2 regions of the Arthrobacter sp. BG5 genome follow, and region 1 is predicted to be linked to the other one. Evidence: riboswitches for the same ligand, from Rfam matches in the RefSeq annotation. Region 1 holds a riboswitch; the other holds the start of a gene.
The links. Region 1 has a riboswitch for thiamine pyrophosphate ahead of AC1MBE_RS02350 (bifunctional hydroxymethylpyrimidine kinase/phosphomethylpyrimidine kinase). Riboswitches for the same ligand answer to the same signal wherever they lie in the genome.
Positions count from the first base shown of each region.

Region 2: linked by a shared signal. The riboswitch ahead of thiO (glycine oxidase ThiO) and the one ahead of AC1MBE_RS02350 (bifunctional hydroxymethylpyrimidine kinase/phosphomethylpyrimidine kinase) in region 1 are both predicted to bind thiamine pyrophosphate.

Region 1 is NZ_CM155268.1:527,367-534,444, forward strand. Features, by position in the region: gene rpmA (50S ribosomal protein L27) at 1-205, opposite strand, end outside; gene rplU (50S ribosomal protein L21) at 267-575, opposite strand; gene AC1MBE_RS02350 (bifunctional hydroxymethylpyrimidine kinase/phosphomethylpyrimidine kinase) at 944-2,587, opposite strand; TPP riboswitch at 2,577-2,674, opposite strand; gene AC1MBE_RS02355 (Rne/Rng family ribonuclease) at 2,832-6,230, opposite strand; gene AC1MBE_RS02360 (vitamin K epoxide reductase family protein) at 6,707-7,078, shown strand, end outside.
Region 2 is NZ_CM155268.1:1,033,759-1,040,836, forward strand. Features, by position in the region: gene AC1MBE_RS04630 (thiazole synthase) at 1-474, opposite strand, end outside; gene thiS (sulfur carrier protein ThiS) at 480-716, opposite strand; gene thiO (glycine oxidase ThiO) at 713-2,029, opposite strand; TPP riboswitch at 2,021-2,141, opposite strand; gene thiE (thiamine phosphate synthase) at 2,168-2,908, shown strand; gene AC1MBE_RS04650 (ferritin-like fold-containing protein) at 2,943-3,614, opposite strand; gene AC1MBE_RS04655 (RNB domain-containing ribonuclease) at 3,655-5,160, shown strand; gene AC1MBE_RS04660 (DEAD/DEAH box helicase) at 5,471-7,078, shown strand, end outside.

The DNA.
Region 1 (7,078 bases):
ACTCGACAGCACCGGGGGTCAGGGCGAACAGGGTGTCGTCGCCGCCGCGGCCAACGCCGGCGCCCGGGTGGAAGTGGGTGCCACGCTGGCGGACGATGATCTCGCCTGCGGAAACTACCTGGCCGCCGAAGCGCTTGACGCCAAGGTACTGGGCGTTGGAGTCACGACCGTTGCGAGTGGAGCTCGCGCCTTTTTTATGTGCCATTTGAAATGCCTGCTTTCAAAAATTCTGGGGAAACTGTTGGAACCAGATCAGTAACGAAGAGTTACTTGATACCGGTGATCTTGACCTTGGTCAGTTCCTGACGGTGACCCTGGCGCTTCTTGTAACCGGTCTTGTTCTTGAACTTCTGGATGACGATCTTGGGACCACGGAGGTCTTCCAGGATCTCAGCCGTAACCGTTACCTTGGCCAGGTCCTTGGCTGCAGTCGTGACCTTGTCACCGTCCACCAGGAGCAGTGCGGGCAACTCAAAGGTGCTGCCGGCTCCACCGGGGACGCGGTTCAGGGTAACGAAGTCTCCAACGGAAACCTTCTCTTGGCGGCCGCCTGCGCGGACAATCGCGTACACCACTGGGGAACTCACTTCTCTCGACGTTTATTACTAGATTTGCGTGCGGAACCTGGGGCCGAAGTGTTCGGACCGGCTCACGCTGTGCCTCAACGCCGGTGGATTCCCCGGGGGAACCCATGAGCTATCCCGTGGAAAGTCCTGCCCGCAGGGCGGGTGAACTGTTCCTCAGGGTCATAACCCAAGTGTTGGCGTAAGCACCGAAGATCTAGACTACGCTAATTTTGCCTTCGGCCGCAAACGAGGCTGGTCCCGGCGAGTAGTGCGTGACAGGCGCCACACCATGTGCCCAGGGGGCCCAAGCTGTGGTGCCGCAGCGACCTTCCGGAACCGCGCCCCATTATCTTACCGGCTGCATCGCCCGGGCCGGCTCAGGCGTGCAGCCTCGGCGCGTCGAAGAATTCCACCTCATACCGGCAGGAGTGCTCGAAGGCTTCTGCCATGGCGCGTCGCTCCGCCTCGGAGCCCCCGCGGCCCGCGGCGTCGGTGTACCTGATCGCTTGCCGGGTCGCCTCCGCGAAGGCCTCGTCCGCGTAGGTGCTCAGCCACTCCGCGTAGGGGTGCGCCGCCGGGGCGCCCGCAGCGAGGAACTCGCGATGCAGCGTGGCGCCGACCTCGGCGTAGAGCCAGAAACACGGCAGCGCCGCCGCGGCCAGCACGCCGTAGCTGCCGGCGAGCGATGCCGCGTGGAGGTGGTCCACGTAGGCCTTGGTGACCGGTCCCGGCCGCGTTTCCGCCGCGCGGCCGGCCAGCCAGTTCCGGTGCAGTTCGGATTCGACTTCGAGGCACTGCTGCGCCGAACGGGACCAGAAGAGCTGTTCGGCTTCCGACGGCGCGAGGGCGGCGGCGCGGGACAGCACCCGGGAGTAGCCGTTCAGGTACAGGGCGTCCTGGCTGAGGTAGTAAGCGAACTCCTGCTCCGGCAAGCTTCCGTCGGCGAGCCCGCGGATGAAGTCCAGGCTGTAGATCGCGTCCAGTCCTGCCGCCGCGTGCCCGGCGAGGGCCGCTGCGAAGCCACCCTTGGCGGGCAGCTGTGTCAGGGCCGGTGCGGCTGGCTGAAGGTGGTGGAAATGGTGCACGGGGCCGTTGCCGGATCCGACGCCGAGGCGACCGGATTCCCGCAGCGCACCCAGCAGCCAGGGCTTGACCTCGCGCAGAGCCGCCTCCCAGTCCCCCGCCCGCGCCTGCACCGTGGCCAGTGCCGAAGACAGCGAGCAGCCGGTGCCGTGGCTGTTGCGGGTGGCGATCCGCTCGCCCGGCACGACCACCGTTTCCTGGCCGAGCAGTCCTCCGGTGTTCACCAGTGCGTCCGGGCAGCCGCCGCCGTCGTCGCGGCCGCCTTCTTCGCTTTCCTGGCCGTCGGCGAGGTGGCCGCCCTTGACCAGCACCGTGGTGCCGGCCTGGGCGGCGAGCCGCTTGCCCTGTTCCAGCGCCCCGGCCCAGTCCGCGGCGGGCGGTTCGTCCAGCAGCATGGCCAGTTCGGCCAGGTTCGGGGTGATGAGGTCGGCCAGCGGGAGCAGGGAGCGCAGGGCCGCTTCGGCGGATTCCTGCAGCAGCCGGTCGCCGCTGGTGGCCACCATTACCGGGTCCACGACCACGACGGCGGGCCGGACCTTCTGAAGCCAGGCCCGGACGGCGTCGATCACTGCGGCGTCGCCGAGCATGCCGATTTTGACCGCATCGATGGTGATGTCGTCGCTTACTGCCTCCAGCTGGGCCGTCAGGAAGGACGCCGGCGGCACGTGGACGGAGCGGACGCCCCGGGTGTTCTGGGCCGTCAGCGCCGTGATGACGGCCATCCCGTAGCCGCCGTTCGCGGCGATGCTCTTCAGGTCCGCCTGGATGCCGGCGCCGCCGGAAGGGTCCGAACCGGCGATCGCCAGCACCCGCGGAATCCGCGGCAGTGTGGCTGCGGCGGCTTCCGCGGGCTCCTGGTCCGGGAAGGCGGACTGCAGGATGGATGCCGGGCGGGTTGCGGCTGGCCGGGTTGGTTGCGGCTGGGTCGATGAAGACAAGAGACATCCCTTCGCCGGTGCTAACCGGACAGGTTCAACGGGTCTGGATCTCAGCCGGCTCGATGCGCGGCACCCCGTGTCAGTTCCCCAGCCTAGCGTTCCCCGCCGGCAACTCCCCCGTCCGCACCCTCCGTGACGGCGCCCCCTGGCGGACGCCCCTTAACGGGCTCGCGGGTACCGCCCGGACCGACCGATGTTACGTCGATTCCGCACGATACCCGCGGGCCGTGGTGTCTGCTGAGTCCTACAGCTCCGACGCCGGTACGCCGACGCCGAGGATGATCGGCTCGTTGGCCGCGGGCTTCGCGGCCTCCTTCACCGGCTCCGGCGCCTTGGCCTCATGGACCGATCCGGCGGCAGCCGACGGAGTGGCCGCGCGCTGCTGCACAGACGTCTCGTTGGCGGCTCCCTGGGCCCGGCTGGCGCTTCGGTTCCGGCGCACCCGGCGGGGTGCGGAGCTCTCCGCTGCCGCAGCCTGGCGGGCCGGCGCCTGCGTTGCCGGTGCTGCGGGCGCCTGCGCCGCGGGTGCCTTGGCAGGTTCCCGGCGGACGGGTGCCTGTGTTGCGGGCGCCTGGGCCTGAGCCGCGGGTGCCTTGGGCGCTTCCTGCCGGGGGGTGGCCTGGGCCTCCCGGTTCCGGACACTCGGCGGCTGGATCCGTGCTGTCTGGGCACGGCCACGGCCGCGGGTGGCGCGGGACGGTGCCGCTGCAACCGGCGCCGCGGGTTCCGCCGCGGGGAGCTCCGCGGCCCGTGCAGCCGGTTCCGGCGCTACAGTTTCCGCCGCGGCCGGGGCCGCTGCGGCAGGCTTGGCGGCCTCGGCGTCGCCCAGGTTGGCGAATGCCTCGGTGAGCAGGTCCAGGGTCAGCGCGGGCTGCGGGGTCTCCTCCGCGTGCTCGACGAACGGCAGGGCCACCTGCTCGCCGCCGAAGGTCAGCACAGCGGCGGGACGCCCGGCTGCCTCCTCCGTCGAAGCCAGCTCCACGGCCGCATCGAGGGCGGCCTGCCGGGTTTCGGCGTCGGGCGCTGCTGTCGCTTCGCCGTCGTGCAAGTGGGCGGCGTGCGCGGCGGCGGCGATGTTGGCCAACGCGGCGCGGGTCGCTTCTGCCTTGGCGTGGCGCTCAGCCTCGGTGGGCTCGGCGTGCGCCGCGGCGGGGGCGGCCGGCATGGACTCGCCGGCTCCCTGGCCGCTCTTGCCGCGGCGGCGCTTGCGCTCCGTGCGGGCGGCGGGCTGGTGCTCGGTCCGCGGGACGTGGTGTTCCGCGGCGACGGTGTTGGCGCGGCGGTGTTCGACCGGTTCGTCGTGGGTGACGATGCCGCGGCCGGCGCAGGCCTCGCACTGTTCGCCGAAGACCTCCAGCAGCCCGGTGCCCATCCGCTTGCGGGTCATCTGCACGAGCCCCAGCGAGGTCACCTCGGCGACCTGGTGCTTGGTCCGGTCCCGGCCGAGGCACTCCACCATGCGGCGCAGCACGAGGTCGCGGTTGGATTCCAGCACCATGTCGATGAAGTCGATCACGATGATGCCGCCGATGTCGCGCAGCCGCAGCTGCCGGACGACTTCCTCGGCCGCTTCCAGGTTGTTCTTGGTGACGGTTTCCTCGAGGTTGCCGCCGCTGCCGGTGAACTTGCCGGTGTTGACGTCCACCACGGTCATGGCTTCGGTGCGGTCGATCACCAGGGAGCCGCCGGAGGGCAGGAAGACCTTGCGGTCCAGGGCCTTGTGGATCTGCTCATCGATGCGCCACGCAGCGAAGATGTCCGTGTCCTTGGTCCACTTCTCAAGCCGGCCCACCAGGTCCGGAGCCACGTAGGTGACGTAGGCCTCAATGGTGTCCCAGGCTTCCTCGCCGGAAACGATCAGCTTGGAGAAGTCCTCGTTGAAGACGTCGCGGACCACCTTGATGGTCAGGTCCGGTTCGCCGTAGAGCAGCTCCGGGGCGAGGATCTTGGTGGACGTGGACTGGCTCTCGATGCCTTCCCACTGCGCGCGCAGACGGTTGATGTCATGCGTCAGCTCTTCCTCCGAGGCGCCCTCGGCCGCGGTGCGGACGATTACGCCGGCGTCCTCCGGCAGGCGGTCCTTGAGGATCCGCTTGAGCCGGTTGCGCTCAACGTCGGGCAGCTTGCGGGAGATGCCGGTCATGGAACCGCCGGGCACGTACACGAGGTAGCGGCCGGGCAGCGAGATCTGGCTGGTCAGCCGGGCACCCTTGTGGCCGACCGGGTCCTTGGTGACCTGGACGAGCACGGAGTCGCCGGACTTGAGCGCGTTTTCGATCCGGCGCTGCTTGCCTTCGAGGTTCACGGCGTCCCAGTTGACTTCGCCGGCGTACAGCACGGCGTTGCGGCCGCGTCCGATGTCGACAAAGGCGGCTTCCATGGACGGCAGCACGTTCTGGACCTTGCCCAGGTAGACGTTGCCAATCAGGGAATCCTGCTGGGTCTTGGAGACGAAGTGCTCGGCCAGCACACCGTCTTCCAGGACACCGATTTGGATTCTGTCGTCGCGCTGCCGGACGATCATCTGGCGGTCCACGGATTCGCGGCGGGCCAGGAACTCGGCCTCGGTGATAACGGTGCGGCGGCGGCCCGTGTCGCGGGACTCGCGGCGGCGCTGCTTCTTGGCCTCCAGGCGGGTGGAGCCCTTGACGGAGGTGACGCGGTTGTTGACCGGGGCCTCGCTGACCGCGCGCGGCGCCCGGACACGGGTCACCGTGTTGGGCGGATCGTCGTCCCCGCCGCCGGTCAGTTCAAGGTCCTGTTCGCCGCGGCGGCGACGGCGGCGGCGGCGCGAGGTCACGCCCTCTTCGAGGGTGCCTTCGGAATCCTCGCCGGTTTCCTCGGTGCTCTCGTCAGCGCCTTCGGTATCGGTGTCGGCTTCGCCGGCGGCGCGGGTGCGGCCGCGGCGTCCGCGGCTGCGGCGCCGACGGCGGCTGCCGGCGTCGTCGCCCTCGACCTCTTCTTCTTCGTCTTCTTCTTCGGTTTCCTCTGCCACCACCGGGGCCGGGCGCACGACGGTGCTCAGGTCCGGGGCCTGGAAGATCATCGAGGTGACAGCGCCGGGTGCGAGGAACAGCGCGGGGGCTTCCGCGCCGGCCTCGGCCGCGGTTTCATCGGACTCTGCTGCCGGAGTTTCGGCGGCGGCCGGCGCGGCTGCGGCTGCTTCGGCGGGGGCGGCGGCATCGGTCACAGCGGCTACTTCGTTCTGCACTGCTTCGGCCTCCACGGCGGCCGGGGCGGCCTTGGCGCGGGAGGCGCGGCGGCGGACCGGCTTCTCCGGTGCGGCTTCCGCTGTTGCCGGCTCCGCGGGCGCCTCAACGGCTGCAGCCGCGGTAGCCGCAATGTCCGTTGCGGCGGCGGCGTCGTCGCTTGCGGCAGGGACGTCGGCGTCGGTCTTCCTGCGCGACCGGCTCCGGCGGGCCGGGGCCTTGGCTTCCGGGGCGGCGTCGGTGCCGTCCGGGAGGGCGCCGGCGTCAGCGACGACGTCGGACGCGGCTGCCGTCTCTGCGGCTTCCGGCTTCGGGGCCGCCTTGCGGCGGGTCCTGGTGGCCTTCTTGGGAGCCTCCGTTGCGGCGGCGGTTTCCGGTGCTTCTTCGGTAACGAGTGCTTCGTTGTTACCGGCTACTAGCTGGTCATTATCCATATGTGGCGACACTCCTGCCCCTGATGTACCGCCACATTCGGCACCCGTGGGGGCAAATATTTGTCAACACCCGCGGGCATTGACAGAAGTCAATTGGATACCTTCAGGTTCGCACCGGCAGTGGGGTGCGGCAGCCCTGGAAGGCCGGCGAGCTTGTTCTGAACCCGTTGATCCCATGTGTCACAACCAGGTGCCGTCCAATGGCATTGCGGGATAGGCCGGATCGAGGGACCCGAAGTATGCCCTGCTCATCATTGGCGGTCTTGCAAACAAAGTCGCCGGACTGAAACCCGAATGTGGATCGCGTCCCAGCCAGGTTCATTGTCTCACAGGAGCCGCGAAAGCATAGGTAAGCGGGTCATCCGGTCCGCGTCGTGGACCGAATCACTGCTGACGGCACGACGGCGACCCGGGTACATCCAGCCTCCGGCGATACAATCGGGCCAAGAGCACCCGACGCAAAGGACTGAAATTCCATGCCCAGCATCTCCCACGCCCCCGACGACGTGACCGCCCACGAGCGCGGCGCCGGTGCGGCCGCTGCGGAGCGCCCGCTGCCCCTGATGACGCGTGACCGGCCGTTTGCCTGGCTCCTGCTGATCACCGGCGTGGTCGGTTGGCTCGCGTCCGGCACGCTGGTGCTGGAGAAGCTGGAGGTCCTGAAGGATCCCAGCCACGTCACGGTCTGCGATGTGAACCCGTGGATTTCCTGCGGGCAGGTGATGCAGACCTGGCAGAGTTCGGTTTTTGGATTCCCCAACATGTTCATCGGGATCGTCGCGTTCGCCGTCGTCATCACTACGGCGATGGGCATCCTTGCCGGGGCCAGCTTTGCCCGCTGGTACTGG
Region 2 (7,078 bases), 510 kb from region 1:
GCCGAGGTTTTCCAGCCGGAGGGCCAGCACCGGGTCGTCGTTCGTGTAGGCGAAGACTTTGAAGCCGCGGGCCACAAGCTGCTCGGTGGCCTCCACAAGTTCCAGGGCGTCCGGCAGCAGGGTGTGCTCGTCCGCGATCACCTCGAGCTTCACCCAGTCCGTCTCCAGCGCTTCGCGGGCCAGTTCGGCCGTAAGAACGGCATCCCGGGCGGTGAAGCAGCCGGCGGTGTTGGGCAGCACCCGGATGTTGTTGTCCGCCAGCAGCTGGAATAGCGAGCCGCTCTCGGCCGGCGAGTAGCGGCGCATGGCCACCGTGGTGAGTTCCGTGCCGGAGGCCACCAGGGCGGCGCCCAGGCCGTCCAGGCTCGGTGCCCCGCCGGTGCCCATGATCAGCCGCGAGCCCAGCTCCACGCCGTCGAAGGTCAGCGGGTCCCGGCGTGCCTGCTGGGTTGCGTCCAGCGCTGTTTCTGCCATGGCGTTCATCCTCCCTGTACCGCGGTGACGAGTTCGACGTCGTCGCCCTCGGCGAGCGCCGTCGCGTGCCACTGGCTGCGCGGCACCACCTCGGCGTTGCGGGCGACGGCGACGCCGAGCTTGCGGCCGTCCGTGGCCTGCCCGTCGGCGGCCAGCGTCCGGCCGGTGACCCCGCTGACCAGCGCGCCGACCGTGGCGCCGTCGGCGAGGGCGTGCTGCGCTCCGTTGAGCCTGATGTTCACGCTGTGGTCCTGTCTGTCGGTGATGCATGTGTGGGTGAGACGTCCCGCGGGTCGTGGCCGGAAGAATCCGGGCGGCGGTCGGAGAACCGGTCCGGTCGGAACCGGGCCCAGCGCGGGTCCGGCTGCCCGTCCAGCAGCGCCCGGCAGATGGCGGCGGCCACGGGGGTGAGCAGCACTCCGTGCCGGAAGAAACCGGTGGCCACGATCAGGCCCGCGATGTCCGGCCCGGCGCCGGGGCCGGCCACGCGGCCCAGCAGCGGGGCGTTGTCCGGTGTCCCGGGCCGTGCCCTTGCCGTGGCCTCGAGCAGTTCCAGTTCGGCGACGGCGGGGAGCAGCTGCTGGGCATCGCGCAGGAGCTGGTAGACGCCGCCGGCGGACACGGCGCCGGCGGCGGAGGGCGCGTCCTCCCGCTGGGTTGCGCCGATCACCACCGTTCCGTCCGCCCGCGGAACGATGTAGACCGGGACTCCGCGGACCAGCCCCCGCACGGTGGAGCGCAGCAGCGGCCGGAGCCGTTGCGGCACCCGGAGCCGGAGGATGTCCCCGTAGACCGGCCGCAGCGGCAGGGACAGTCCGGCCGGCAGGCCCTGCAGGTCGGCTGCCCCGAGGCCGGTGGCCACAACCGTCTCACCGGCCCGGATCTCCCCGCCGCCCTCAAGCGTGGCCCCCGCCACGCGGCCGCCATCCCAGAGCAGCCCGGTCGCGCGGCGGCGCACCGCCGTGTACCGGCTGTCCGCGGCCAGCAGCGAGCCGATCCGGGCCAGCAGTCGGCGCGGGTCCACTTGGTGGTCCGCCGGGATGTCGAAGGCGCAGGAGATGCCCGGGCTGAGCAGGGGTTCGCGGTTGCGCGCCTCGCGCACCGTCAGCGGCTCCACGGCCAGCCCGCTGGCCTGCTGCACGGCCCGCAGGTCGGCGAGCGCCCGGCGGTCGGCGGCGTCGGCACCGACGGCGAGGGTCGGCGTCGTGAGATAGCCGGTGCCGCCCGCGCCTACGCCGCCGGCTGTGCTGTTGCCGGCCAGAGCGGCAGCGAACTGCGGCCACAGCCGTGACGCTTCCAGCATCAGGGCCAGGAGGTCTTCCTCCTGGTAATGCAGTTCGCTCACGGGCGCCAGCATGCCGGCGGCGGCCCAGCTGGCGCCGGAGCCGGGGGCGTCGTCGAGCAGGGCGACGGTGCGGCCCGAGCGGCGGGCCTCCCAGGCGATGCCGTGGCCGATCACTCCCCCGCCGATCACGGCGACGTCGTAATATTCGGCGCCTCCGCGCGGCGCAGCGCCGATGGCGGGTGTGGCGGATGGTGGGACTGATACGTCCATAGGCTTCCTTCCCTACGCCGGTACTAACCGGATCAGGTCAAGCGGTCGGCTCTGACGCCCTCTCAGCCCGGCGGCCGGATGACGGCCTGCGCGGGCTCCCGCGGTATGCGCCCAGTTTAGAGGAACTAGGCTTATGGCATGAGCCAGGATGTCCACACCACCGCCCGCCTGTACCTGTGCACCGACGCCCGGAAGGAGCGCGGCGACTTCGAGGACTTCGTTGATGCCGCCTTCGCCGGCGGTGTCGACATCATCCAGCTGCGGGATAAGGCGCTGGAGGCGGCCGAGGAGCTGGAGCTGCTGGAGGTTCTGCACGCCGTGGCGCGGCGGCACGGCCGGCTCTGGGCCGTGAACGACCGCGCCGACCTGGCCTCGCTCGCCGGGGCACCGGTCTTCCACATCGGGCAAAAGGACATCCCCTTCACCGCGGCCCGGGAATTCCTGGGCAAGGACACCGTGATCGGCATGTCCACCCACACCCCGGAGCAGGTCGACGCCGCCATCGCCGCGGCCCCGGGCCGGAGCGGGCTGGACTACTTCTGCGTGGGGCCGGTCTGGGCCACCCCGACGAAGCCGGGCCGCCCCGCCGTCGGGCTGGACCTGGTGCGCTACGCCGCCGCGGCGATCGGCCGGGCCGAGGCCGCAGACGTCGGAAAGGTCTCCGGCGTGGTGCCGTGGTTCGCGATTGGCGGCATCGACCTGACCAACGTGGAGCAGGTCGTCGACGCCGGAGCGCGCCGCGTCGTCGTGGTCCGGGCGATTACCGAGGCCGCCGATCCCGCCGGGGCGGCGCGGCGCCTGCTGGCCGCGCTTGACGCCGGCAGCCACGCCGACGCCGAAAACCACACCGACGTCGGCAGCGGTGCCGGGGAAAACTAGGCGGGCAAGCTAGCCGGGAAGACGGCCCGGGGACTTAGCCGGCAAGTCCGAGCTGGGACATCCGCCGGGAATGCCCGGCGGCGAGGTCGGCGGTCAGGGCGCGGGCGAGTTCGCCGGCCCGGACCTCGTCCGCGCCGGTCAGGCCGCCGAGGAAGGCGTGTTCCACGCTGACCCGCTGCGCCTGGGTGAGTGCCTCCCCGAGCAGCCGCCGGGCCCACAGCGCCAGCCGGGACGCCAGCCGCGGGTCGTCGGCGAGCGCCGCCTTGAGCCGGTCCCGCAGCACCGCCGTCGCGTCCCCTGCGGACTGGACCTGTTCGATCAGCGCGGCGGTGCCGGCGTCGACGTAGCTGGAAATGGACCGATAGAAGTCGGCGGAGACTGTGTCAATCACGTAGGCCTTCATCAGTGACTCATGCCAGTCGGCGGGCCGGGTGCGCTCATGGAAGTGGTCCACCGACGGTTGGAACGGCAGCATGGCTTCCTCCGCGTCGGCGCCCAGTTCGGCCAGCCGCGCGCAGACCAGTTCGAAGTGCTGGAACTCGATGACGGCGAGGCGGCCCAGCACCGCACGGTCGTGCAGGGTGGGCGAATACCGGGCATCGGAGGAGAGCCGTTCGAAGGCTGAGAGCTCCCCGTAGGCCATCACGCCCAGCAGCTCCCTGAGGAAGCGTTGGTAGCGGGCGGGCTCGGCCGGGGAGGTGCTCATGCTTCAAGACTAGTGGCGGAAATCGGGCTACCCTGATTTCGTGTCTCATCATCGCCTGACTCCGAGCGTCCGCCAGCAGAAGAACCAGCTTGCCCAGGCGCTCAACGCACTGCGCACCACCCTGGAACTGCCCGGTCCGTTCCCGGAAGCGGCGCTCCGGGACGCCGAGGCGGCTGTAGCCGGCCACGAACTGCCCGAGTTGGACCTGACGCATGTCGAGTTCGTGACCATTGACCCGGCGTCCTCAACGGACCTGGACCAGGCCCTGTTCATCGACCGCGCCGGCGAGGGCTACAAGGTCTTCTACGCCATTGCGGATGTCCCTTCCTTCGTCCAGCCCGGCAGTGCGCTCGACGCCGAGACACGGCGCCGCGGCCAAACGTTCTACACCCCGGACGGCCGCATCCCACTGCACCCCGAAGTCATCAGCGAGGCGGCCGGCAGCCTGCTGGCGGGCCAGCTCTGTGCGGCCTTCGTCTGGGAGTTCGAACTCGACGGCGCCGCCGAAGTGGCCTCCGTCCTGGTGCGCCGGGCGCAGGTCCGCAGCCGGGCCAAGCTCAGCTACCACGGCGTGCAGGCCGCACTCGACGGCGGCACCGCGGACCCGGTATTGCAACTGCTCAAGGAAGTCGGCAGCAAACGGGTGGAACTGGAACGGCTCCGCGGCGGGGCGAGCCTGAACATGCCGGAGCAGGAAATCGAACAGCTGCCCGACGGCGGCTACCGGATCGTCGCCGCGCCGCCGCTGCCGGTCGAGGACTGGAATGCCCAGATATCCCTGATGACCGGCATGGCCGCCGCGGACCTGATGCTGCAGGGCAAAGTCGGCATCCTGCGCACCATGCCCGCCCCGGATGAGAGCTCGCTGCGGCACTTCCGGCGCCAGACCGGCGCACTCGGCAAACCCTGGGACGGCCGGATCAGCTACGGCGAATACCTGCGCACCCTGGACCCCACCGACCCGCGCCAGCTCGCGATCGTACACTCCGCCGGCATGCTCTTCCGCGGGGCCGGCTACACCCCGTTCGACGGGACGGTTCCCGAGGACGCCATCCAATCCGCCATCGGCGCGGCCTACGCCCACTCCACCGCCCCGCTGCGGCGCCTGATCGACCGTTTCGTCCTGGTCATCTGCGAGGCCCTGTCCAACGACGCCGAGGTACCGGGCTGGGCCCGCGACGCGCTCCCGTCACTGCCGGCCATCATGGCGGCCTCGGACCAGCTGGCCGCCAAACTGGAGCGGCTGTCACTGGACACCGTGGAGGCGGCCCTGCTGAGCAACCACATCGGGCAGGAGTTCGACGCCGTCGTCATTTCCGGTTCGAAACCGGCCAAGAACGGCAGCGCCAACGGTAACGGGAAGGGCAACAACGGGAACGGTAAGGGCAACGGCAACGGGAACGGCCCGTCAGGGATCGTGCAGATCGCCGAGCCCGCGGTGACCGCACGGTGCCCCGGCGAACTGGAGTCCGGCACCCAGGTCCGGGTGCGGGTCCTGTCCTCGGACATCGTGACGCGCGAAGTCCGGCTGGAACTCGTCGGCTGATCACCCGCCGCCCCGCTCCGGCGCCGCTGCCGCGCCACACCGCCGGCCCCGGTCGAGGTTCCGAACGGCGAACGGCTAGACTGGAAGGGTAGTAATGGATGCCCGGTCGTTGATTTCCATGTTTTTCGAATTCAACAAGCCCGCCCCTACGCGATCTTGAGACACACCCGCTGGTCCCAGTGCCAGCATTTAGATAGCCCGCGATCGGCTTCCACTGGACTTGCTTGCGCCCCTGAGCGTGCTCCGGAACGGCCCCGCGCCGGCCCCGTTGAGCAAGCAGCGCAGCCCAAATGAATAAGGAAACTCCCCTGTGAGTGAATTGCACACGCACCAGCTTCTGACTGACGAATCCGGCACGGAAACGATCGAGCCGGAAGAAACCATCATCTCGGACGAAACCCCGCACGAAATCGCGGAAAAATCGTTCGCCGACTACAACGTCCGCGCGGACATCGTTGAATCCCTTGCCGACGCCGGCATCACCCACCCGTTCCCGATCCAGGCCATGACGCTGCCGGTTGCCCTGAGCGGCCACGACATCATCGGCCAGGCCAAGACCGGCACCGGCAAGACCCTCGGCTTCGGCATCCCGGCCCTGCAGCGCGTCATCGGACGCGACGACGCAGGCTTCGCCGAGCTCCCGGCCCCCGGTGCCCCGCAGGCCCTTGTGATCGTGCCGACCCGCGAGCTCGCCGTCCAGGTCGCCGGCGACCTGCAGAACGCGGCCCGCAAGCGCAACGCCCGCATCACCACGATCTACGGCGGCCGCGCCTACGAGCCGCAGGTCGAGTCCCTGCAGCAGGGCGTCGAGATCGTCGTCGGCACCCCCGGGCGACTGATCGACCTGTACAAGCAGAAGCACCTCGTCCTGAAGAACGTCAAGATGGTCATCCTCGACGAGGCCGACGAGATGCTGGACCTGGGCTTCCTGCCGGACGTGGAGACCCTCATCGCCGGGACCCCGGCCGTCCGCCAGACCCTGCTGTTCTCCGCCACCATGCCCGGCCCGGTCGTCGCGATGGCACGCCGCTACATGACCAAGCCCACCCACATCCGCGCCGCGGACCCCGAGGATGAGGGCCTCACCAAGCGCGACATCCGCCAGCTGATCTACCGTGCCCACAGCATGGACAAGATCGAGGTGGTGGCTCGCATCCTGCAGGCCCGCGGACGCGGCCGGACCATCATCTTCACCAAGACCAAGCGCACCGCCGCGAAGGTCGCCGAGGAACTCGTGGACCGCGGCTTCGCTGCGGCCGCCATCCACGGCGACCTCGGCCAGGGCGCCCGCGAGCAGGCGCTGCGCGCCTTCCGCAACAACAAGGTGGACGTCCTCGTCGCCACCGACGTCGCCGCGCGCGGCATCGACGTCGACGACGTCACGCACGTCATCAACTACCAGTGCGTCGAAGACGAGAAGATCTACCTGCACCGCGTCGGCCGCACCGGCCGCGCGGGCAACAAGGGCACCGCCGTGACCTTCGTCGACTGGGACGACATGCCGCGCTGGGGCCTGATCAACAAGGCCCTGGGCCTGAGCGTGCCCGAACCGGTGGAGACCTACTCCTCCTCGCCGCACCTGTACGAGGAACTGGACATCCCCGAGGGCACCAAGGGCCGCCTCCCCCGCGACAAGCGGGTGCTCGCCGGCGTCGACGCAGAAGTCCTCGAAGACCTGGGCGAGACCGGCAAGAAGAACACACGCCCCAGCACTCGGGACGGGGCCCGGGACGGCGCCAGGGGCAGCGGACGCGACTCCGGCCGTTCCGGCTCCCGCGAAGGCGGACGCGAAGGCGGACGCGACGGCGGCCGCGACTCCGGCCGCTCAGGCTCCCGCGACGGCGGCCGTGAAGGCTCCCGTGACGGCGGCCGCTCCGGTGAGCGCCGTCGTCGTTCGCCTGAAAAGGAACCCGCCACC